4 regions of the Bacillus sp. SRL337 genome follow, and region 2 is predicted to be linked to each of the others. Evidence: riboswitches for the same ligand, from Rfam matches in the RefSeq annotation. Region 2 holds a riboswitch; each other region holds the start of a gene.
The links. Region 2 has a riboswitch for cyclic di-GMP ahead of AC4E8A_RS01640 (hypothetical protein). Riboswitches for the same ligand answer to the same signal wherever they lie in the genome.
Positions count from the first base shown of each region.

Region 1: another riboswitch for cyclic di-GMP. It lies ahead of AC4E8A_RS04195 (EAL domain-containing protein); the one in region 2 lies ahead of AC4E8A_RS01640 (hypothetical protein).
Region 3: another riboswitch for cyclic di-GMP. It lies ahead of flgB (flagellar basal body rod protein FlgB); the one in region 2 lies ahead of AC4E8A_RS01640 (hypothetical protein).
Region 4: another riboswitch for cyclic di-GMP. It lies ahead of AC4E8A_RS21145 (GGDEF domain-containing protein); the one in region 2 lies ahead of AC4E8A_RS01640 (hypothetical protein).

Region 1 is NZ_OZ481793.1:854,545-859,999, forward strand. It holds gene AC4E8A_RS04170 (toast rack family protein) at 1-440, shown strand, start outside; gene AC4E8A_RS04175 (hypothetical protein) at 684-929, shown strand; gene AC4E8A_RS04180 (hypothetical protein) at 993-1,811, shown strand; gene AC4E8A_RS04185 (hypothetical protein) at 1,831-2,022, opposite strand; gene AC4E8A_RS04190 (DUF2161 domain-containing phosphodiesterase) at 2,390-3,130, shown strand; cyclic di-GMP riboswitch class I at 3,211-3,295, shown strand; gene AC4E8A_RS04195 (EAL domain-containing protein) at 3,388-4,149, shown strand; gene AC4E8A_RS04200 (sensor domain-containing diguanylate cyclase) at 4,164-5,117, shown strand.
Region 2 is NZ_OZ481793.1:308,882-314,336, forward strand. It holds gene AC4E8A_RS01635 (alpha/beta fold hydrolase) at 1-368, opposite strand, end outside; cyclic di-GMP riboswitch class I at 918-1,004, shown strand; gene AC4E8A_RS01640 (hypothetical protein) at 1,105-1,473, shown strand; gene AC4E8A_RS01645 (hypothetical protein) at 1,524-2,234, shown strand; gene AC4E8A_RS01650 (methyl-accepting chemotaxis protein) at 3,052-3,732, shown strand; gene AC4E8A_RS01655 (YncE family protein) at 4,330-5,310, shown strand; gene AC4E8A_RS01660 (response regulator transcription factor) at 5,307-5,455, shown strand, end outside.
Region 3 is NZ_OZ481793.1:1,672,109-1,677,563, forward strand. It holds gene xerC (tyrosine recombinase XerC) at 1-394, shown strand, start outside; gene hslV (ATP-dependent protease subunit HslV) at 415-957, shown strand; gene hslU (ATP-dependent protease ATPase subunit HslU) at 1,008-2,420, shown strand; gene codY (GTP-sensing pleiotropic transcriptional regulator CodY) at 2,563-3,342, shown strand; cyclic di-GMP riboswitch class I at 3,531-3,623, shown strand; gene flgB (flagellar basal body rod protein FlgB) at 4,058-4,447, shown strand; gene flgC (flagellar basal body rod protein FlgC) at 4,450-4,911, shown strand; gene fliE (flagellar hook-basal body complex protein FliE) at 4,923-5,228, shown strand; gene fliF (flagellar basal-body MS-ring/collar protein FliF) at 5,282-5,455, shown strand, end outside.
Region 4 is NZ_OZ481793.1:4,207,887-4,213,341, forward strand. It holds gene AC4E8A_RS21130 (dihydroorotate dehydrogenase) at 1-1,404, shown strand, start outside; gene AC4E8A_RS21135 (acetamidase/formamidase family protein) at 1,744-2,673, opposite strand; gene AC4E8A_RS21140 (hypothetical protein) at 2,812-3,015, shown strand; gene AC4E8A_RS21145 (GGDEF domain-containing protein) at 3,052-4,092, opposite strand; cyclic di-GMP riboswitch class I at 4,163-4,249, opposite strand; gene trhO (oxygen-dependent tRNA uridine(34) hydroxylase TrhO) at 4,524-5,455, shown strand, end outside.

The DNA.
Region 1 (5,455 bases), 550 kb from region 2:
TGGTCAAACAGAAGAAAAATACGGGGTTAAAACTTGGCAGTACTAAAAATGATTGGAACCTTCAGCTAACCAATGATGTTCCAATCGACCTTCGTGTAGACGCAGGGGCTTCAGATACCAATCTTGACCTGCGCGGCCTGCAATTAACAGATTTAAAAGTGGATGCAGGTGTCGGTGAAGTCGAAGTCGATCTCAGCGGAGACTGGAAGGAAAGTTTCGATGTCGACATTAACACCGGTGTCGGTGAAACCACGGTCATCCTCCCGAAATCTGTTGGTGTACAAATCACCTCCGAAGAAGGAATCGGGAAAGCAAATTTTGCTGGATTTACTTCCCATGGAGATCACACCTATGTGAATGAAGCCTTCGAGACAGCTGATGTCTTGATCACCCTGAAAGTTGAAACTGGTGTGGGTGAAGTGAACTTTGAATTAGAATAAATGGGGGCATGTGCATTCAGTTCAGGTTGGACTGGATGCTTTTTTTATTTGTTCGGATGAATGACAGCAAGTTGCTGCTGCCGGGAAAAATTAAAGCACAACCTGCAGGGATCGGCCGGTGGCAAGGTCAGGGGAGCAACCTATGAAAATTTTGTGCAATAGCAATCTGATTAAAGATTCCGCTGCAACTTAAGGCTTTTACAGGGTTACTATCTCGAAAAGCATTGAATCACGAACCAGCGAATGAAAATTGCCAGAGAAGCTGTCGCGAAAAGCCCGGAATCGCGACAGGATGGACTGAGTCCCCAGAAAAGCTGTCGCGAAAAGCCTGGAATCGAGACAGAATGGACTGGAATCCTAGAGAAGCTGTCGCGAAAAGGGCGGAATCGCGACAGAATTGAATGGGTTTGCAAAGAAGCTGTCGCGAAAAGCCCGGAATCGAGACAGAATGGACTGGAATCCCAGAAAAGCTGTCGCGAAAAGCCGTGAATCGAGACAGGATGGACTGGAATCCCAGAGAATCTGTCGCGAAAATCCTGGAATCGAGACAGAATGGACTGGATCCCTAGAGAATCTGTCACGAAAAGCCCGGAATCGCGACAGAATGGACTGGAAACGCAGAGAAGCTGTCGCGAAAAGCCCGGAATCGCGACAGAATGGACTGAATCCCCAGAGAAGCTGTCGCGAAAAGCCCGGAATCGAGACAGAATGGACTGGAATCCCAGAGAAGCTGTCGCGAAAAGCCGTGAATCGAGACAGGATGTACTGGAATCCCAGAGAATCTGTCGCGAAAATCCTGGAATCGAGACAGGATGGACTGGAATCCCAGAGAAGCTGTCGCGAAAAGCCCGGAATCGAGACAGAATGGACTGGATCCCCAGAAAAGCTGTCGCGAAAAGCCTGGAATCGAGACAGAATGGACTGGATCCCCAGAGAAGCTGTCGCGAAAAGCCCGGAATCGAGACAAAATTGAATGGAAACGCAAAGAAGCTGTCGCGAAATGGGCGGAATCGCGACAGAATGGACTGGATCCCCAGAAAAGCTGTCGCGAAAAGCCTGGAATCGCGACAGAATGGACTGAATCCCCAGAGAAGCTGTCGCGAAAAGCCTGGAATCGCGACAGAATGGACTGGATCCCCAGAGAAGCTGTCGCGAAAAGCCTGGAATCGAGACAGAATGGACTGGATCCCCAGAGAAGCTGTCGCGAAAAGCCGTGAATCGCGACAGGATGGACTGGAATCCCAGAGAAGCTGTCGCGAAAAGCCCAAAACCGAGACCCAACCCATGGCCCCAAAGGTATTGTCGCGGAAAACATTCATACGATTGACCACAATCCCGCCAAAAACCGCAGTTTACGAAAAGGTCCAGTAACAGCACCCAATCCCTTACCTTAACCGATGCCCTCTGTTCCATTCCGCTTCAACCTGCTCACTCCCCCACCCTCAACCTTCTCAAGAATCTCCTTTAGCAGCTTTTGGATTTGAAAATGATGAAAAACCGTCATTGAAATCAAGATGAAACTGAATAAAGCAGATAAAATTGTGCTTTTCAACAATCTGTTCATTACATTTCTGTTTACCATTGGAAGTCCTCCAGTTTGTATCATTTGATGTGTATTATCCTTCTGTGCGGAGAAACTATTCAGCTTGGAGCAAAAATGGATATTCATTACGGTGCTTCAGGAAGTACGGTATAATGGGGGTACTCTTATTAATACGATATTTTTGAATTGATTGTAGCTGCTGGAAATACCCCAAGGGACGAACTTTTCCCTGGGATACGGGGTTGTTGCTATCTGAATAAAAAACAGCTCTTTTCTTTCTTGTTTTTTAAGCTATTTCTAGTGAGTTTAGGCGATATATTTTGCCATTCATATTAAATCGCAACAAAGTTCAGGAAAGAGCATAGTAATTTAACAGTTGATTAATATTGCAGGAAGGTTTTTTACAATGAAGGAGAAGAAAAAAATTCTAGAAGCTGATCTTTATAAACCTATCCAGAAACACTTCACAAAAGAGGGCTACAAGGTGAATGGGGAAGTGAATGATTGTGATCTGACTGCGGTTAAGGGGGAAGACTTAATCATTGTGGAGCTGAAACTCAATCTGACGGTTGACCTGCTGATCCAGGCCACTAAACGGCAGCGGCTCACGGAGTTTGTGTACATAGCCATCCCACGCCCCAAGAATATGAGGTCGAGGCGCTGGAAGGATATCCGGCATCTGGTCCGAAGGCTGGAGCTTGGCTTGATCACTGTATCAGTTGAGAATAAAGTACCGAAGCCACAGTTTATCCAGCATCCGGAACCGTTCGACCTAAAGAAGAGCAAACAGGGAAGCAGCCGCAGGAGAACCCGGCTCTTGGCCGAAATCGAAGGCAGAAGTGCCGACTATAATGTCGGGGGCAGCAGCAAGACCAAGATCATGACTGCATATAAAGAAAGCTGTATTCAGATTGCCTGTTATCTGGAGCAGTCAGGACCACTTGCCCCGAAGGATCTGGTGAAGATGGGAACAGGTCAAAAGACTCAATCCATTCTTAGTAAAAACTATTATAAGTGGTTTGAGCGGATAGAACGCGGCATCTATCAGATTAGTGAAAAAGGCAGGCAGGGATTACAGGAATATCCTGAACTTACCGATTACTATATGGAAGAGTTCGACAAAATCCAGAGATCTTTGCCGAAATAATTTTGTGACCGCATCAGTCATGAATATTGCATCAGGGTAAAAGTACCTATATAATGAAAGTGTAAATAATTTCAAATTTAATTTGATAAAGGCAAACCCATCGAAAGGCGGGGACGCAAAGCTACAGGGGCTAAAGTCCAAAGACTATGCCAGCCAGCTGCCGGATTTTCTACGAGTCTAAAAGACTATTCCGGGGAGGAATGGTCTTTTTGTCATTCCGGCTATTTTACTTCAACCTCAGAGAACAGGAGCTTATTATGAATCTAACACTATCTGATATTATCACTGAAGGTAAGTTCTGGAATGTCTTTCAGCCAGTTTATGAGATTAACAGCAGCAGTCTGATTGGCTATGAGAGCTTGTTCCGTTGTGATTTCGATTCCAATCCTGAACTGGTGTTTTGCCATGCCAAGAGATCCGGGATTCTGTATGAATTGGATACAGCAGCCATTAAGCGGTCGATCAATGTCTTTAATGAGTACTTCTCCCGGAAAAATATGAGTTTTCCTTACCTTTCAGTCAACTTGTACCCCTCAACCATCAAGCATCCTTTTTTTGTTCAATTTTTACATAAGCTCCTGGAGGAAGTTGAGCTGCCTCCGGAAAAAGTAGTCTTGGAGATCAATGAAGCAGAGCAGAATGATGACTTTAATAAATTCAGGAACATCCTTCATGACTTGAAATCACGGGGATTTCTGATTGCAATGGATGATTTGGGAAAAGGGAACTCCTCATTGAAAATGGTTCTGGAGCTGGAGCCGCAAATCATTAAGTTTGACCGTTACTTTTCAAAGGACCTGTCAACCAACCCGAAAAAGCAGAGGCTGCTTAGAGCAATCGTTGACTTTGCAAAGGAAGATACCAGTTTCATATTGGAAGGCATTGAAACAAAAGAGGACCTGGCTGCTGCCAAGAATATCGGAATACAATTTGGCCAGGGCTATTATCTTGGCAGACCTGAAAAATTGGAAAACTGCGGCAGGCATCTGAAAGAAATCATTTCTTCTTATAACTTGTAATAAGGAGGTTCGCCATGGGGGTATGGATGTTAACTGGGGGCATTGCCGTTGGGATTGCGCTCTTCAAAGCCTTTGATTATATTAAGAATTCAGAAGCAAGAGTAAATGAAAAAAGGATATTTCAGCTTGTTGAAAGGTCTCAGGATATCATCTACTATTGTGAAATAAAGCCTGCACTTAAATTCAAATACCTGAGCCCGTCCATAGACAGCTTATTAGGAACTGGAATTCAGGTGCGCAGCATGGCAAATGCAGAGACTTGCATGGAAATTCTTCATCCGGAAGACAGGGGTATACTAGAGAAAAAACTTTCTGGAGAATGGGATTATAATCAGCCGATCGTCCAAAGATGGAAAGATACAGAAGGAAATTATAAATACTTCGAAGAATTTGCGACGCCAATCTATAAAAATGGCGAGATCACGGCTATTCAAGGAGTCATCAGGAATATTGATGAGAAGATGCAGCTTCAGGAAGAACTGGTTTACAAAGCTCATCATGATGGGTTGTCAGGATTATATAACAGGCTTTTCTTTGAAAACGAATCCGGGATACTCGATGAGTCAAAGGAACAGCCTGTGGCTCTCCTGCTCTGTGATCTGGATGAGCTGAAATATTATAACGATACGCATGGCCATAGAACAGGCGATGAACTGATAAAAGAAACCAGCAAGATTCTCAAGGCATTGCAAAATGAAGAAATTCTTGTATCCAGGATCGGCGGTGATGAGTTTGCCATCTTGATTAAGGATCCAGGGAGATATCCACCGGAAGAAATGAAAAACAACATCCTTCAAAAGATTGCGAGTTACAATCGCTCTAGTAAAAAAATTAACATCATGCTCTCGATAGGTTTTGCTTCCAGCCTGTCCTCGATCGGTAAAATGAATGAGCTGTACACATCAGCGGATAAAAATATGTATAAAGAAAAAAGAGGCAGGAAAAAGATGGTGAATGGATGTTCCTGAATAGCGGAAAATAAGAAAACGCTATATTTCGCAGGCCGTTCACCTTTATTAATGAGAAATAGTCAAAAATGAAATCACAGGAAAATACGTTTTTACATCCATATGACCAAATCGTATAGATTGCTGGATTTGCCCCTTGTATACTAAGGATTCTCAAAGGAAGAGGAGCTCTTTCTTTCTTATCGAGTTATTTCTGTTGAAGTGGGGACAATGAATTTCGCAATTCAGGTTAAACAGCCAGAAGGTTTACGAAAAGAGCCAGCGAATGTGCTCCTGTTCATTTGGTGCTAATTAAGTGAGTTATCTTGTTCACTGAAGAATTCTTAAATATTAATCAA
Region 2 (5,455 bases):
TCAATCAAAACAAGTGACTTGATTTGATCTGTTCCAAACTGGCGAATATATTCCCATACAGTTAAACAGCCGAATGACCAGCCGGCAAGCACTGGTTTTTCGACGTTTAGAGCTTCCAATACTTTTTGCAGATCAGTTCCATGTGTAACATAGTCGTTTCCGTGAACAGTCATCGTTGACCGGCCGTGGCTCCTTGGGTCGATAACGATTGTCCGGTGAGTTTTTGAAAAATGCTGGAGCTGTTCTGAAAAAACTTCTGTCGTGAATGTGAACCCTGGAATGAACACGATGGGGTCCCCGGTTCCGGCATCCTGGACAAATAACTCAATTCCCGGTTCAACTTCAATATACGTTCCTTTAGCTTGCATTATTTCCCCCCCTGTTACTGTAAATTGGCAAAACCCATAACCTAAATGTTACTTCTAAATACTATTCAATACAGAGTCATTCCATTTCATTTTTTAAAAATATCTATGGTGATAAAGAAAGGGGGACTGCGGGGGAATTCTTGGGGATCGCAACCATCACGGGTGTTCCCCGTGAAGATTTATAGATTGATCAGTCAGAAAGGAGCTCAGACAGCATGGAATTGAAGGAAACAGCATTCATCAATAGAGAGAAAGTGATTTGCTTCTCTTGCGGTCCAATCCTCTTGCTCTTCCCTAATAGCTGTGGATGATTTTCGCCGATTTCCCAATACTAAAGTTCGCCATTGGTCATATAAAAGTAAGCAGCCTTTCCTCTTACATAAATAGCGTGTGAGCCATGCAAAACATCTGCCTTATAGAATTTTATCCTTAATCAATGGACCGTACTATCATTATTTAATGGAATAGCATACAAGTATCGACAAAAAACGGCAAATTCTTTATACTATTATAGTACTATGTCATCGGGATATTTGTACTATTTTAATAAAGTGAAAACGGCAAACTTATCGAAAGGTAAGGACGCAAAGCTGCGAGTCTAAAATCCTCCGGGATAATGATAGTCGGGTTGCCAATGAATAATGATTATTTGGCTATCCCTGCCTATTTGGGGATGGCTTTTTTGTTTGGCTCCTGCGTAAAAGCCGTCACGACTAAAAGGAAAAGGAGATCAGAGATGATAGTCATAGATAAGAAGAAATATAAGATGGCCATTAATGAGGCAGCGAAGGAAGTTCATGTACAGGTTCTCGGATTAATGAGGGAAGAAGATGCTGAGGGCTATATGATTGACTTGCAGGATACCATTAATAGAGTCAATAGACGAGAGTATACGTTTGTTGTCGATGGGACCCATCAAACACCAGTCCCGTCAAAAGTTGTGCCGCAGCTGGAGCAGACCATGCAGTTCTATTCCACCCTGGGTTTTAAGGATACCCTCGTAGTAAAACCTTCATCTAAAATCGCTCAAGTGCAAATCAGGAATGCTCTTGAGAGGATAGATTTCACGGGTACATTTATCGATCAAGTGCCTCATTCCATTTAAGACAGACCAGGGAATACTTACATATTTTAAATTCGAAAGGATGTCGGCAAGTGCAAACAAAACTGGATTTATATACCTATGAAATCATCACAAAGGAACAAACAGAGTTGGTTCAAAAGGCAGCTGAGTGTCTGGCACAATCATTTATTGGATTGACTGTATCAGGCAAGTGGGTGCAGGAGCCGATGGTAGGGCAATTAAACTTAAAGTATGAAGATTTCTATGAGTTTACCAGGGAATATTTAGACTCTACCGTCCAGCAGGGATATTGTGCGGTCGCTATAGATGCTGAGGATCATGTTGTTGGTGTTCTTGCCGGGGACACAAACGCGCCAGAGATCATCGGAGAAGATGTATTTGAAGAATCGTTTTATGACATGAACGTCATTCTGCGTGTTTTGGAAGATGTGGATAAACGGTTTATGGAGGACTATGAAAAACGGAACGGAAAAGAGATTGAAGACGGGGAGCTGCTGCACTTATTCATGTTAGGAGTAACGGCTGAACAGGATCGCCATGAAGTTATTCAGCGATTAGGAAATATGCTGATCACAAAAGCGGCAGCACAAGGATTGAAGGCTGTTTTGGGAGAAGCGACAAATCCGAAATCGATACGCGTAATGGAGAAATATCATGATATGAAAAAGTATAAAGATCTGGAAGGGAATTTCATCGTTCATAAATATCGGGATAATAGTAAGCTGCATGGCATTTCTTCGGATATTGCCGATGGCACATATATACTTTTAAAAGAGTTGTAATGGGATTTCACTTCAAAATAGGGCTGCTTCAAAAACATTGTTGCTTTTAGAAGAGTTGTTTTGCTTTGCAGGGATTCACCTATTTTTTAGTTCTGGAAGTTCATATAAATCGTTTTTTTCACAGAGAAGGGTTTGATTAACTCTCATGGCTAAATCGCCAGTCAGTCATTTCAGTTGGCGATTGGTGGTTTAATGGACTGGTCCTTTAGCCGGTTTAATTGGAGACGCCAGATCGACATACCCTAATGAAAATCATAGCCATAATTCTGAGAAGGGCCTACTACTAGAGACAGGAGATTAAATGATCATGGAAGCTGTAATGCTGGGAATAATAATTGTATTGCTCGGAACATCCGTGTATTTTGCTTACCGGTATTTTTCGCTGAAAAAATATTCGCATATAAATAGAGAAATAGTAAATGGACTCAAGGAACTATCAGCAGGTAATGTCATAAACAAAGTTAATGAGAAAAATTCGGAACATACTGCTTTTAACGAGCTGATCAACTATTTAAGCCGTGTCAGGGAAAAGTTTTTCACATTCGCAAAAGATGTGCATGATACAGGGGAAAGCCTCGCTGAGAGCGGTGAGTATGCTTCTGAGAAGGCAGATATTGTAAGAGCTGCAATTGATGAGGTTGGAAGGGGGCTGCAGAAACAGTTAGTTGCAACCGAAGAAAGTTCCGTATCTATGGAAGATATGGCACAGGCGATTGAAGACTTGTCCGTGAGATCTCATCAAATTTCAGAACAATCGAATACGACCTTGGAACTGACTCAGGAAGGGAACGGAAAACTGAAAGACTCCTTGGAAAAAATGGAGAAGTTTAATCAAACGGTAAGTACAACAAATGAGGCAATAGAAAAACTAGGAGAGAAATCTCATGAAATTGGCACCATTGTAAAAGTGATTACAGGGATTTCTGAACAAATCAATTTACTTGCTTTGAATGCAGCCATAGAAGCAGCTCGTGCGGGTGAACATGGTAAAGGATTTGCAGTTGTTGCGGATGAGGTTCGAAAGCTTGCAGAACAATCGCGCCAGTCCTCTTCTGAGGTATCAAATATAGTAAAGAATATTCAAGAAGAAACAGACGTCGTGGTAAGTTCAATGAAACAGGGAACAGAGGAGTTTTCAGATACCAATTCTACTATTGTAGAGGTTGGATCCATGTTCGAAAAGATCCTTGCTACTACAAAAATCATTGCGGAAAACAACGCAAATTCTTCAGCAAGTACAGAAGAACTATCGTCCAGTTCCCAGGAGATCATGTCAACAATCAAAGAAATAGCATTCATCTCCCGGGAGTCGGTGGAAATGTTTGAAGAACTGATTGAAATCAGCGACGATGAATTACAGACGATGCAAAAATTAGTTAGGGAAGCAAACAGAATTGCAGAGTTGAAGAGTAATGTGGAAAAGTTCCTGTTCACTTGGAATCAAGCTATGGAATCAAAGGAGTCACTAGGCGGCCAAGATCCTGAAAGAGCAGCATAGCGGGAAAAGGACACCGGCAATTGCTTAGGTTCTAGTGTGGATACGTTTTATTCAATGTACAGGCACTCAACTTTATGAGGTGCCTCAGCTTATAAACAAAGTCCAATACGGATGATGTTTATAGGCTTTTTGTATATAAGTCAAGTCATCACCATTCTTGTCACCTTACAAACCTAGGTGTGTGAGTGGAGCGGAAGGCACATGGCCTCCTGTGGATAGAGGGGAGGTCCCGCAGGCTCCTGCGGGCGGTGCCTTGCGATAAGCCTACATCGGCTTGCGTGTTATAGTTCCTTTGTATTCTAATTTATACGCTGCTGAACGGCGGCTTTTTATGCCAACGAGGGGGGGCACCTCCATCAGGGCGGAGTCGTGCGCCTGGAGAAGGAATCACTTTTTTAAAAAAATGAGCTACAGTCTGAGTCACCTCCGCTTTATTGAGATACCTGTTTTATGATCACGGGAATTCTCCTTTCAATACAGAAAAAAGTTACTCAATTCACAATTCATCCTTAATACTTCGCAAAGATTTCAAATTTTTATTCTATACTATAGAGTGTTGGGTAAACTTGAACTAAAAGAAAGGATTCGAGGTCCTTTATGAATAGAACTCTTATTTATATTTTGGTAAGTTTAATGTTAATTGTATCCGGCTGTAAAAATAATAGACTGTCACTTCCCGATAATGCAGAGAACACACTCATGGTTTCGCATTTGAAGGATGCCGGGTTGACGTTTATTGATAAAGACACGCAGAAGGTGACGGGTACGGTTAAATTGGATGAAACGATAGCAGATATGGTCCGGATTGATGAGGAGAATATTGCTTACACCAGTAAAGACAGCGGCAGCTTAACCTTATTGGACACCAGGAGCGGAAACCGGAAGCAGTGGGAAGACCTGGGTTCAGGCGTCAATGAGCTGTTATATAGCGATGACACAAAGCAGCTTTTCTTGGCGGACAGCGCTAATAATGAGATCAAGGTATTTAATATAGAAGAGGAAAAAGTGACGGCGTCGATTCCTGTAGGGGATTTTCCTTTATCGATGGCAGTGGATGAGGAGGAAGGTCTCCTATTCGCCGTGAACCAGCAAAGCTCTTCTGTATCTGCGATCGACATGAATAAGCTTGAAGTGACGAGAGAGTTTCTGGTTCCTTATCTGCCCGAGGGCGTTTGGTTTAAAGATTCGAAGCTTTATGTCGGCGGGCATGGACCTGTCCACGGAGACTTGAACCGTTTTGTCTATGTAATCGACCCAAAGAGCGGTGAACAGCTTGACCGTATCAGGGTCGGGCTGATGCCTGTTAAATTTTTCAGCCCCCCGGCCAGTGACGATCTCTATGTGGTTTGTCATGGGTCACATGAACTTTACAAGATTTCTACGGATGTCTCCGATACGGAAAATATCAAGGTGGGGGCCAACCCGTATGATGTCATTGGAAATAAAGATTCACTTTATGTCACAAGCATCGATAGCAATTCTCTTTTTATATTGAATCTTGACACATTTGAAATTACATCAGAGGTTGACATAAAAGGGGGCCCTGTTGCCATTATCGAGGGAGGTGGGCCGGAGTGAATATACTCGTTGCAGATGATGAAAAAGATATGATTGGACTGTTGAGCTCTTATTTGAAGGCACATGATTATTCTGTCTTTTCGGCAGGCAACGGCAGAGAAGCCATCAATGTATTGAAAAGGGAAAACATTGATTTAGTTTTGCT
Region 3 (5,455 bases), 1.4 Mb from region 2:
CCTTGTAAAGGGGAAAGGCAGCAAGGAAAGATATGTGCCGTTCGGAACTTTTGCACATGAAGCTTTGGAACAATACATAAATATATCTCGCGGACAGCTAATGAAGAATGAAGAGCATGAATTCGTTTTCGTCAATTATAAAGGAGGCCCTCTGACTTCCCGGGGGATGCGTCATGTGCTGAATACCATCATAAAAGATGCTTCTTTAACCGGAAAGATCCATCCACATATGCTGAGGCATACGTTTGCCACTCATTTGCTGAACAATGGGGCAGATCTTCGTACAGTCCAGGAGCTTCTTGGACACGAGAATTTGTCGTCTACACAGATTTATACGCATGTTACAAAAGATCACCTTAGAAAAACATATTTAAATCACCATCCTCGTGCTTAAATGAAAAGGAGGTTATACAATTGGGAAATTTCCATGCAACAACTATCTTCGCTGTCAGGCATAAAGGCGAATGTTCCATGTCAGGGGACGGACAGGTTACATTTGGGAATGCTGTGGTAATGAAACACACTGCGAAAAAAGTCAGAAAGCTGTTTAATGGGAAGGTCGTCGCAGGATTTGCCGGTTCGGTGGCTGATGCTTTTACTTTATTTGAAATGTTCGAAGGAAAATTACAGGAGTTCAATGGTAATCTTCAGAGAGCTGCAGTTGAACTGGCAAAACAGTGGAGAAGTGATAAAGTGCTTCGCAAGCTTGAAGCTATGCTCATTGTCATGAATGCTGATGATTTACTTCTGATCTCAGGAACCGGGGAGGTTATTGAACCAGATGATGGGATTCTCGCCATAGGTTCAGGGGGGAATTATGCTCTTGCTGCCGGAAGGGCTTTGAAGCACCATAGCGGGGAACACTTAAGTGCCGAACAGATTGCAAAGGCCGCACTTGAAATAGCGGCCGACATATGTGTATATACCAATCACAATATCATTGTTGAAAACCTGTAAAGTCTTTTTCTTTATGTTAGGAAAACCACGCAGGAAAAGGAGTGTATCACTTGAAAAAACAAGCCAATCAGTTAACACCCAGGCAGATTGTCGATCGGCTGGACCAATATATAGTTGGGCAGAATGACGCTAAGCGAGCGGTTGCTATTGCGCTGAGGAACCGATACAGAAGGAGTATGCTCGCTGACAACCTTCGTGAAGAAGTGGTGCCAAAGAATATTCTTATGATGGGGCCTACTGGAGTAGGGAAAACAGAAATAGCGAGGCGAATGGCTAAACTTGTGGGGGCGCCGTTCATTAAAGTAGAAGCAACAAAGTTTACAGAAGTAGGCTATGTCGGCAGAGATGTGGAATCAATGGTAAGGGATCTGGTAGAAACTTCTGTCCGACTCGTAAAAGAAGAACAAATGGCAGATGTCAAAGAAGCGGCAGAAGAGAATGCCAACCGCCGTCTGGTAGAATTGCTCGTCCCTGCCAAAAAGAAAAATAGTAATTATAAAAACCCTTTTGAAATGATTTTTGGCGGCAATCAAGGAAATCAACAACAGGATGATGATGAGAAACAAGAAGAAACCTCAATTAATGAGAGACGAAAAGTCATAGCAGACAGACTGGCAAAAGGTGAACTTGAAGAAGAGTTCATCACTGTTGAACTTGAAGAACAGCAGGCATCCATGTTTGATATGCTTCAAGGATCCGGAATGGAGCAGATGGGTATGAACATGCAGGATGCCCTTGGCGGACTTATGCCCAAAAAGAAGAAAAAGAGAAAGCTGAAGGTGAAGGAAGCACGACCTGTCCTTATTAATGAGGAAGCACAGAAGTTGATTGATATGGATGAGGTCACACAAGAAGGGATTGTTCGTGCAGAGCAGACCGGGATCATATTCATCGATGAGATAGATAAGATCGCCAGCAAGAGCTCCAGCCAGTCATCTGGTGAAGTTTCCCGTGAAGGAGTGCAGCGTGATGTTCTTCCGATTGTGGAAGGTTCTACAGTAGTAACGAAACACGGGTCTGTCAAGACGGATTACATGCTGTTTATTGCGGCAGGGGCATTTCATACGGCAAAGCCTTCTGACTTGATTCCGGAGCTTCAGGGACGCTTTCCAATCAGGGTGGAGCTGAAGAAGCTTTCTGTCGAGGATTTTGTAAGGATTCTTGTGGAGCCTGATAATGCCATAGTTAAACAATATATAGCACTTTTAGAAACAGAGGGTATACAAATTGAATTTTCTGACGATGCTATTCGTAAGATGGCTGAAATAGCTTTTTCAGTGAACCAGAATACTGATAATATTGGGGCGCGCCGACTTCATACCATTATGGAAAAGCTGCTTGAGGATCTATCTTTTGAAGCTCCTGAAATCACAATGGAGAAGATCACTATCACACCTTCATATGTAGAAGATAAGCTGGGAGCAATCTCTCAAAATAAAGACTTGAGCCAGTTCATTCTATAAGTTTGCTGACGACCGTCCGAGGGTAAAAAATAATTGCAAACTACAAGGGATTTACAGTATCCTGATTGCGGACTATACCAGTCAATCGCGATTCTTATTTAATAATTTTTGAAACTATTTAGTTGCACTAGGAGGAAATGAAATGAATTTACTAAGTAAAACAAGAACCATCAACGCAATGCTGCAAAAAGCAGCAGGAAAACCTGTGAACTTTAAAGAAATGGCTGAAACTTTGAGTACAGTCATTATTGCAAATGTCTTTGTTGTCAGCCGCCGTGGAAAACTGCTCGGATTTGCTGTCAATCAGAAGATAGAGAATGAAAGAATGAAGAAAATGCTGGAAGATCGTCAATTTCCTGAAGAATATACAAACAGCCTTTTCAATATACAGGAAACTTCTTCTAACTTGGATATTGACAGCCAATACACTGCATTTCCAGTAGAAAACAGAGAATTGTTCCAAAGCGGCCTTACAACCATTGTGCCGATCATCGGCGGCGGGGAACGTCTTGGTACGCTGATTCTTGCCCGCCTTGAAGACAGCTTTGATGATGATGACCTGATCCTTGGTGAGTACGGTGCTACTGTTGTCGGTATGGAGATCCTTAGGGAAAAATCTGAAGAGATAGAAATGGAAGCCCGTAGTAAAGCTGTAGTACAAATGGCTATCAGCTCCCTATCTTACAGTGAGCTTGAAGCAATTGAACATATCTTTGAAGAGCTTGACGGAAATGAAGGATTACTTGTAGCTTCAAAGATTGCTGACAGAGTGGGAATTACAAGATCAGTCATCGTGAATGCCCTTCGTAAGCTTGAAAGTGCTGGTGTCATTGAGTCCCGTTCACTTGGGATGAAAGGGACATATATCAAAGTTCTAAATGATAAATTCCTGATTGAATTGGATAAATTAAAGACAAATTAATGAACTGGCCGCTAGTCCAAAAGGATTGGCGGCCATTTTTATTTCCGAGAAATATTATGGAGTAAAGGTGAAAAAACCTCAAAAGGGGTATAAAGACCTAATAGTAATGTAAGGGAAAGGGTTGAAATTAACATCACAAATAGTACAATAAGATTACAGACTATTTCCGACAATTTTCTACAACAATTCTTAGATAATGGCAAACTTTTCTGAAAAGGGAGGACGCAAAGCCACGGGCCTAAAGACAATTCTCTTTGTACATCGGCAGCCGGGTTACCTAATGGAGACATTGCATGTTTGCGGAGCGATCTCTATAGGGGTCGCTATATTTATGAGGAATTTAAGTGGGTTATTTTTCCATATGTGATTGGAAGACTTTCCCTAAAGATTTTTGAGCCATTACCAGTTATAGTATTGTAATGTGTCTGTAACATAAGCGGCGGTTTTCAGCAGAGGAAGACAGAAAAATGTTGGAAAAAAGTAGGGCTGATAGTCCTTTGGAAGAAGAAGAAACTTCCTTTAACAGCTTTGAATGACAGATTTTCTTAGAAAATATGGTAAAAGTCCTTCAAAAAAATGAATAATTAGTAGGAATAAAATTAACAGGATATTCATAGACACCTATTTTTCTTAATATTACAATAGAGACTATGATTCCGTAAAAAATGTCAAAATCCATTAATCTTTGACAAAATATTGGTTAGAGGTGTAAAAAATGAGCTTGTTTTCCAGCACCATTCAATCACTCGAAAATGGTTTGAACTATTCTTCGGCTAAACAGAAGGTGATATCTCAAAATATTGCCAATGTCGATACACCCAATTACAAAGCGAAGACAACCAGTTTCAAAGAACAGTTGAATGATTCCATCTCCACTTTCGAAGCAAAAAGAACGAATCCCCGTCATTTTGAATTTTCTGGCAGAGGAAATATCGATCTTAATGTCAGAAGTAAACCGTTCCAATACAATCACAATGGGAATGGGGTTGATATTGATAAGGAAATGTCAGAAATGGCTTCCAATCAAATCTACTTCAATGCTCTTTCCGACCGGATAAATGGTAAATTTAATTCTTTGAAATCTGTAATCAGGGGAGGTAAGTAGAAATGTCAATCTTTCATGGTATGAATACATCAGCTTCTGCGCTTTCCGCACAAAGGTTAAGAATGGATGTCATCTCATCCAATATGGCAAATGCAGATACGACAAGAGGAAAACTGGTCGATGGTGAATGGCAGCCTTATCAAAGAAAATCAGTGGTATTTCAGCCTGATGGGGAGCGGTTTTCTTCATTCCTAAATAAAGCTATGGGCACTAAGGATTCGGGGGCCATAGGTAATGGTGTCCAGGTTTCAAAGATAAAGGAAGACGATGAGACTCCTTTTAATCTGGTATATGATCCAGAACATCCTGACGCAAATCAGGATGGGTATGTAAGCCTTCCGAATGTCGATCCGCTTCGTGAGATGATTGATTTAATATCCGCTACCCGTTCATATGAAGCAAATGTAACTGTCTTTAATGCTAATAAATCCATGATGATGAAATCACTTGAAATCGGAAAATAAGGGGGATACTTATGGCGATACATAATATTTATTCAGCAACAGATAACAGATTAAGTACATCGTTTGAGAAAAGTAGCATTAAACCAGTACAAAATCAGCAGAATTTCGCTGATTTCCTGAAAAAATCCATTGAAGAAGTAAATGCCAGCCAGAAAGAATCCGATATGCTGACGGAAAAGCTGGTCCGTGGCGAAAATGTTGACCTGCACCAAATCATGGTCGCCTCCCAAAAAGCCAGTATTACGCTTCAGACGACAATGGAAGTCCGAAATAAAGTAGTCGAAGCATATCAAGAAATCATGAGAATGCCAATGTAACTTTTACGGTTATGAATGCCGCGTAAATCAGACAGAGTAACCGGGGGATTAAGATGAATGAAACTGTAAAAAAATACAAAGAACAATTAAATACATTTTGGTCATCACGAACCAAGAAACAAAGGGCTATGTATGGTGCAGCTTTGTTGGTGGTTATTTTAGCTGCTGCCATTACAGGATTCCTTTCAACAAGGACAGATCTTGTACCGCTATATAGCAATCTGGCC
Region 4 (5,455 bases), 760 kb from region 2:
CCGGAAGAGGAATCCATCGGGCTGAAAGCTGCATTGGCAAAGCTAAGACATTTCAACAGCAAGCAGCCTGTTTTCTTCAGGCTCAAAGGGAGCTCTTCAGAAATCCAGACAATGGTTGACCAACTCAAGGACCTGGCGGATGCTTTTATTCTGCAGGACACCCATAGCTCTATACAGACGGCAAAACCTATTTATCTATCGATCTCGAATCCAAATGACATAAAGAGTCAGGAGGAGCTGTCAGGATTTTCTGGTGCCGTTCTGGAATTAGGCGAGGCCATCACACAGGAAAAATGCGATGCTGTTCGAAAGTGGCGGGAGAGCGGATATAGAGGAACGATCATCACATCAGGGTCGATCTTAGAGCCTCAGGATGGTCTCCAGCTTTTGGACGCAGGTGCCGACCTGGTTATGCTGGCCGGCGGCTATGTTTTCTCGGGTCCAGGGTTGACGAAGAGAATAAAGGAAGCTCTTGTATCGAGAGAGGACCTGCCCTCCCCTCAGCCTGGCTGGTTTGCCTATTGGCTTTTTGGTTTGTTCATTTTCCTAGGCGGAATTCTTGCCTTACTGTTCAGTATCACTTCGATCGTCCTGCCTTATGACGAATTATTTTTAGAGATGAAGAAAGAAGAAATTTGGTTATATAATGAGCGGATCATGCTATTCATGGCCCATGACAGAATGACACTGGCAGGCACGATGATTTCAGGCGGAATTGTTTATATGAACCTGGCGAGATATGGCGTGAAGATGCGGTTAAGGTGGGCTAAGCAGGCAATTGATACAGGTGCCATCACAGGTTTCCTTGGGATATTTGCCTTTATAGGGTTTGGCTATTTTGACTGGCTCCATTTGCTGTTTTGGCTTGTCCTGCTTCCGGTTTATCTTATTGGTTATTTGAAAACTCGCGGCATCCGTGGGGCTCCGTCTTCCAAAAACAGACGGAATGATCACATTTGGAAAGTGGCTCTAATCGGCCAATTCCTCTACGTACTGCTCGGCTTTTCTTTCGTTCTCGGCGGTCTTGTCATTTCTTTGTACGGAGTGACTTCGGTTTTTGTGCCGACTGACCTTCTTTATCTATGTATGACTCCGGGGATGCTGGAGTCGTTCAATGAACAGCTGATACCCGTGATTGCACATGACCGGGCCGGCTTTGGAAGTGCATTATTAAGTGTCGGTTTGCTCGTTCTCCTGCTGGCGCTGTGGGGTTTTCAAGAAGGAAACAGATGGATGTGGAGGACTTTCCTATTAGGCGGACTTCCCGCTTTCATTGCTGGGATTTATGTCCATTTCGCTATAGGATACACGAATTTCATCCACTTGCTGCCTGCTTACTTTGCCATCCTGCTCTACCTTGGCGGATTACTATTGACCTTCAGGTTTTTCTATAAAAATGAGTAAAAGAGTGACAAGGTGATTGCTTGTCACTCTTTCTATTCTTCGACATATTTCCCCGGAAATTGTAGGAATTTTTGTTGTTTATAGTGTGTTTAGCATTGGGTATTAAGTTTATATATAAAAACTAGGCCAAAAGCAAGGCAGTTCTTCATCAAGAAATCTACATCCATTAAACCTAAAAGGAGCGATTCTTATGAAGATTAAAGTGAAAAGCTGGAGAATGCTTACAACACAGGATAAACTGTTTATTTTAAAAGCAATCAGCCAACGGTCTCAAATGAAGCAAATTGCCTAAAGGAATTTCAATTTGTTGCGCTTGTCAATGGCCGGCCTAGTTATTATTCACCCTCCTACTTCTTCGTCTTCACCACATAAAAATTCCGGTTTTCCTACCTTTTCTATGATATCGTGCGGTACGAAAAACCTCGCCGTCATGAGCGGGTCGACGATTTGTGAGATTTGCGACTGGCCTGCAGCACTGAACAGCATTGTCAGTTCGTTGAGAGACAGCTCTGTCTGCGGCAAAAGCGTATCAACCATGATTTCCACCGCACTTTTAGCCGCTTCGTCAACCGTTTCCTTAGAGACGATGACAGCAAGGCCCTCCTTGTTTTCCACAAATGGATACGGAATCGATGAGCCTTTTAATACGTCCAGCGTTACTGTCACCTTGCCCGGGATCTCGATTCCGCTTACACTGATTTCACCATCCCCCATGGCAGCATGAAGGTCTCCGAGTCCGAACAATGCCCCTTCCTGGAAAACAGGCAGATATAAAGTGCTTCCTTCTGCAATCAGCTTTGTATCCATATTCCCGCCATGCGGACCGGGAGTTCCATTGGAGACCGCCTTTCCTTCAGGGGCTACACCTATAACGCCAACCATAGGGTTCAGCGGGAGCCTGATATCTTCATTAAACACTGCCTCTCCGTCAACAATTGGAATGATTTTTATCTCTGACTCATCGATTCGGTGCCCCATCACGCCAAGACCCGGTTCAACCATCATCACTCCCCTGTCTTCGAGTTCGATTTTATCGATCTTCACTTTCAATATATCCCCCGGCCTCGCTCCTTCTACATAGACTGCCCCCGTGGCCGGATTGATTTGATTCCAATCCATGGCTTCCAGTACGGTATCCTCTGAAGTGATTTGATTTTTAAAACAATCATAGGTTTCGATTGTGATACTGCTGCCTGATTCTACTTTTACTGATGTTGGATTTTCCTTACTGAATGCGTAAAAGAAATTTTCCTTTGTGACTTTCTGCATCGTCATCATCCCTTTTTTCTGAATTTTTCATTACTTTACCGTATTTTTTCTGAAACAAATAGTATTTAGTACACGTTTACCCCAGGGATCATCGGGAAAGTAACAATTGAAATGATAACTTTGAAAGGAGAAAACACAGTGAAAAATTTTCGTGTGGAATTCCATTTTGATAGCGACAAAACGGTTTCTTTTTTTATAGAAGATGAACGTACAGAGGCAACTGTCCTTCATAAAATCTTCGGGAATGATTCGGACCATTTTGTTTTCAAGGAAAATGATGTCCTTTACAGAATTCAGTTAGGCAAAGTCACTCACGTCACCGTGATAGAGGCTCAAGAATAAAAAAAGCAGTCTGGAATTTGCTTCCAGACTGCTTTTTTACGTTTCTTTGGAAACCACTTGGTTCCTCCCGGTTTTCTTTGCTTCGTATAAGGCTTTGTCTGCTCTGTTTAACAGTGAATCCAGAGTGTCGCCTTCTTGTCTTTCGGCTACACCGAAGCTGGCTGTCAGCGTTTCAATATTTTCAAAGTTATGTTCTGAGATATGCTTCCTGATTTTTTCAGCAAGAACGGCAGCCTGTGAGAGATTCTGATCCTTTAGAATCAGCATGAATTCTTCTCCGCCCCAGCGTCCGAGTAACTCTTTTCCCCCTATTACCTGGAGCGTTCTAACAGTGAATTCCTTTAGCAAGCGGTCACCTGCAGTATGGCCGTAGGTATCATTGATCTTCTTAAAATGATCAATATCCAAGTATATAATAGATAGGTCCTGCTGGTTGTCCAGGACCTGGATCAATTCCTGGTCTAATCTTCTGCGGTTGGGCAGCCTGGTTAGATAATCGGTGTTGGCGGTTTCCTCCAATAATTCTGCTTTGATGTAATTTTGTTTCACGGTCTGGAGGAAGAAGAGGGTCACAATGAAGACAAGATTCGCGAAGAAGTAGTGAACCAGCTCGTATATTGCAGGCGTTCCGATTAGATCAGGCAATTTATAAAAAGCTACACCAAGAAACCATAAGTATGTAGAGATGGTTGTAAGCAGGGCCCACTTGGTGTTCAAGAGGAAAAACAGAAACATGTAAAACATAGGCATCCAATAGGTGAACGGCCCAAGTGTCATCGTCCGCTCCAGTTCAAAGCTGACTGCATGGGTGAATCTGATGGAACTTACCAAACAGACTGCAATGATCATAATTTTTTCGGATGTTTCAATCCAGCTTTTCTTGAAAAAGACGATTAATGCGGAAAGAAAAAATAGTATTACAAGAACAGCCAGTATTGTCTTATTAATAAAATCTGGAGACTCCGCACGCCCTTCTTCATACCACCCTAAGCATGATATGAAAAGAAATATAGGCAGCAAAACAGCATAAAATCGATATTTTAACCTTTGTATTGACAATGGCTTTGCATTTGTCATTGTGACTCTCTCCCTATATGACTACTTTGTGGCAATAAAAAAAACGCACTCAAAGAGGGCGCCATCATTTGTGTGCAACTGGCTGGCATATCCTTTTCGGATGGTAGCCCCTGTAGTTTTGCGCCCCAGCCTTTCGACTGATTTGCCCTTAGTCCTTATTCACCTGGTACTTATAGCCTATATCATACACTGGAATTATATTGAAATCAAGAATCGAGTGTTCCCTTTAGCGCTTTAAAGCACTCGGGGACAGTCCCCGGCTGCTTTAAAGCGTTAAAGGATTAATTTGATGAAGCTATTATAATACGTTAATCAGTAATAAAAATTTCCACTAATATTTTTATTGTTTTTTTGCTATAATAGTAAATCGTAAGAGAAATGGCATCTGGCATTTATATCTTGCAAATATAAATCGATAGGTGGAAAAGAATATGAGCGAAACAAAACCATACAGAGTCCTTCTGTACTATAATTATGTAACAATTGAGGATCCTGAGGCGTATACAAAGTACCACAAGAAGCGTTGTGAGGAAATGGGCCTTAAAGGACGCATTCTGATCGCGAAGGAAGGGATCAACGGAACGGTTTCCGGTACGATCGAAGCGACAGAGCAATATATGGACATGATGAAGAACGACCACCGCTTCCATGATACAGTATTTAAAATTGATGAAGCGGATGAGCATGCATTCAAGAAGCTTAAGGTAAAACACCGTTCGGAATTGGTCACTCTTCGTCTTGAAGATGATATCAATCCACATGAAATCACCGGTGAATACCTGAATCCGAAAGACTTTTATGAGCAAATTCAACGTGATGATGTTGTCTTGCTTGATGCACGGAACGACTATGAATACGATCTGGGACACTTCAGAGGAGCAATCAGACCGGATATTGAAAACTTCCGTGATCTTCCTGACTGGGTCCGTGACAATAAAGAAATGCTGGAAGGCAAAAAAGTTATCACTTACTGCACAGGCGGAATCCGCTGTGAGAAATTCTCAGGCTGGTTGAAGCGCGAAGGCTATGAGGATGTGGCTCAGCTGCACGGCGGGATTGTGACTTATGGTTATGACCCCGAGGTTCAAGGTGACCTTTGGGACGGACAGCTTTATGTATTTGATGAAAGAATCGCTGTTCCGGTGAACCGCAAAGAGCATGTCGTTGTCGGCAAAGATTACTATACCGGCGAGCCATGTGAGCGCTATGTGAATTGTGCTTACCCGCCATGTAACAAGAAAATTCTATGCTCTGAAGAAAATGAACACAAATATATGAGAAGCTGCTCTCACGAGTGCCGTACTCACGAAGAGAACCGTTACGTGATGGAGCACAACCTTTCTGAAGAGGAAGTAGCAGAAAG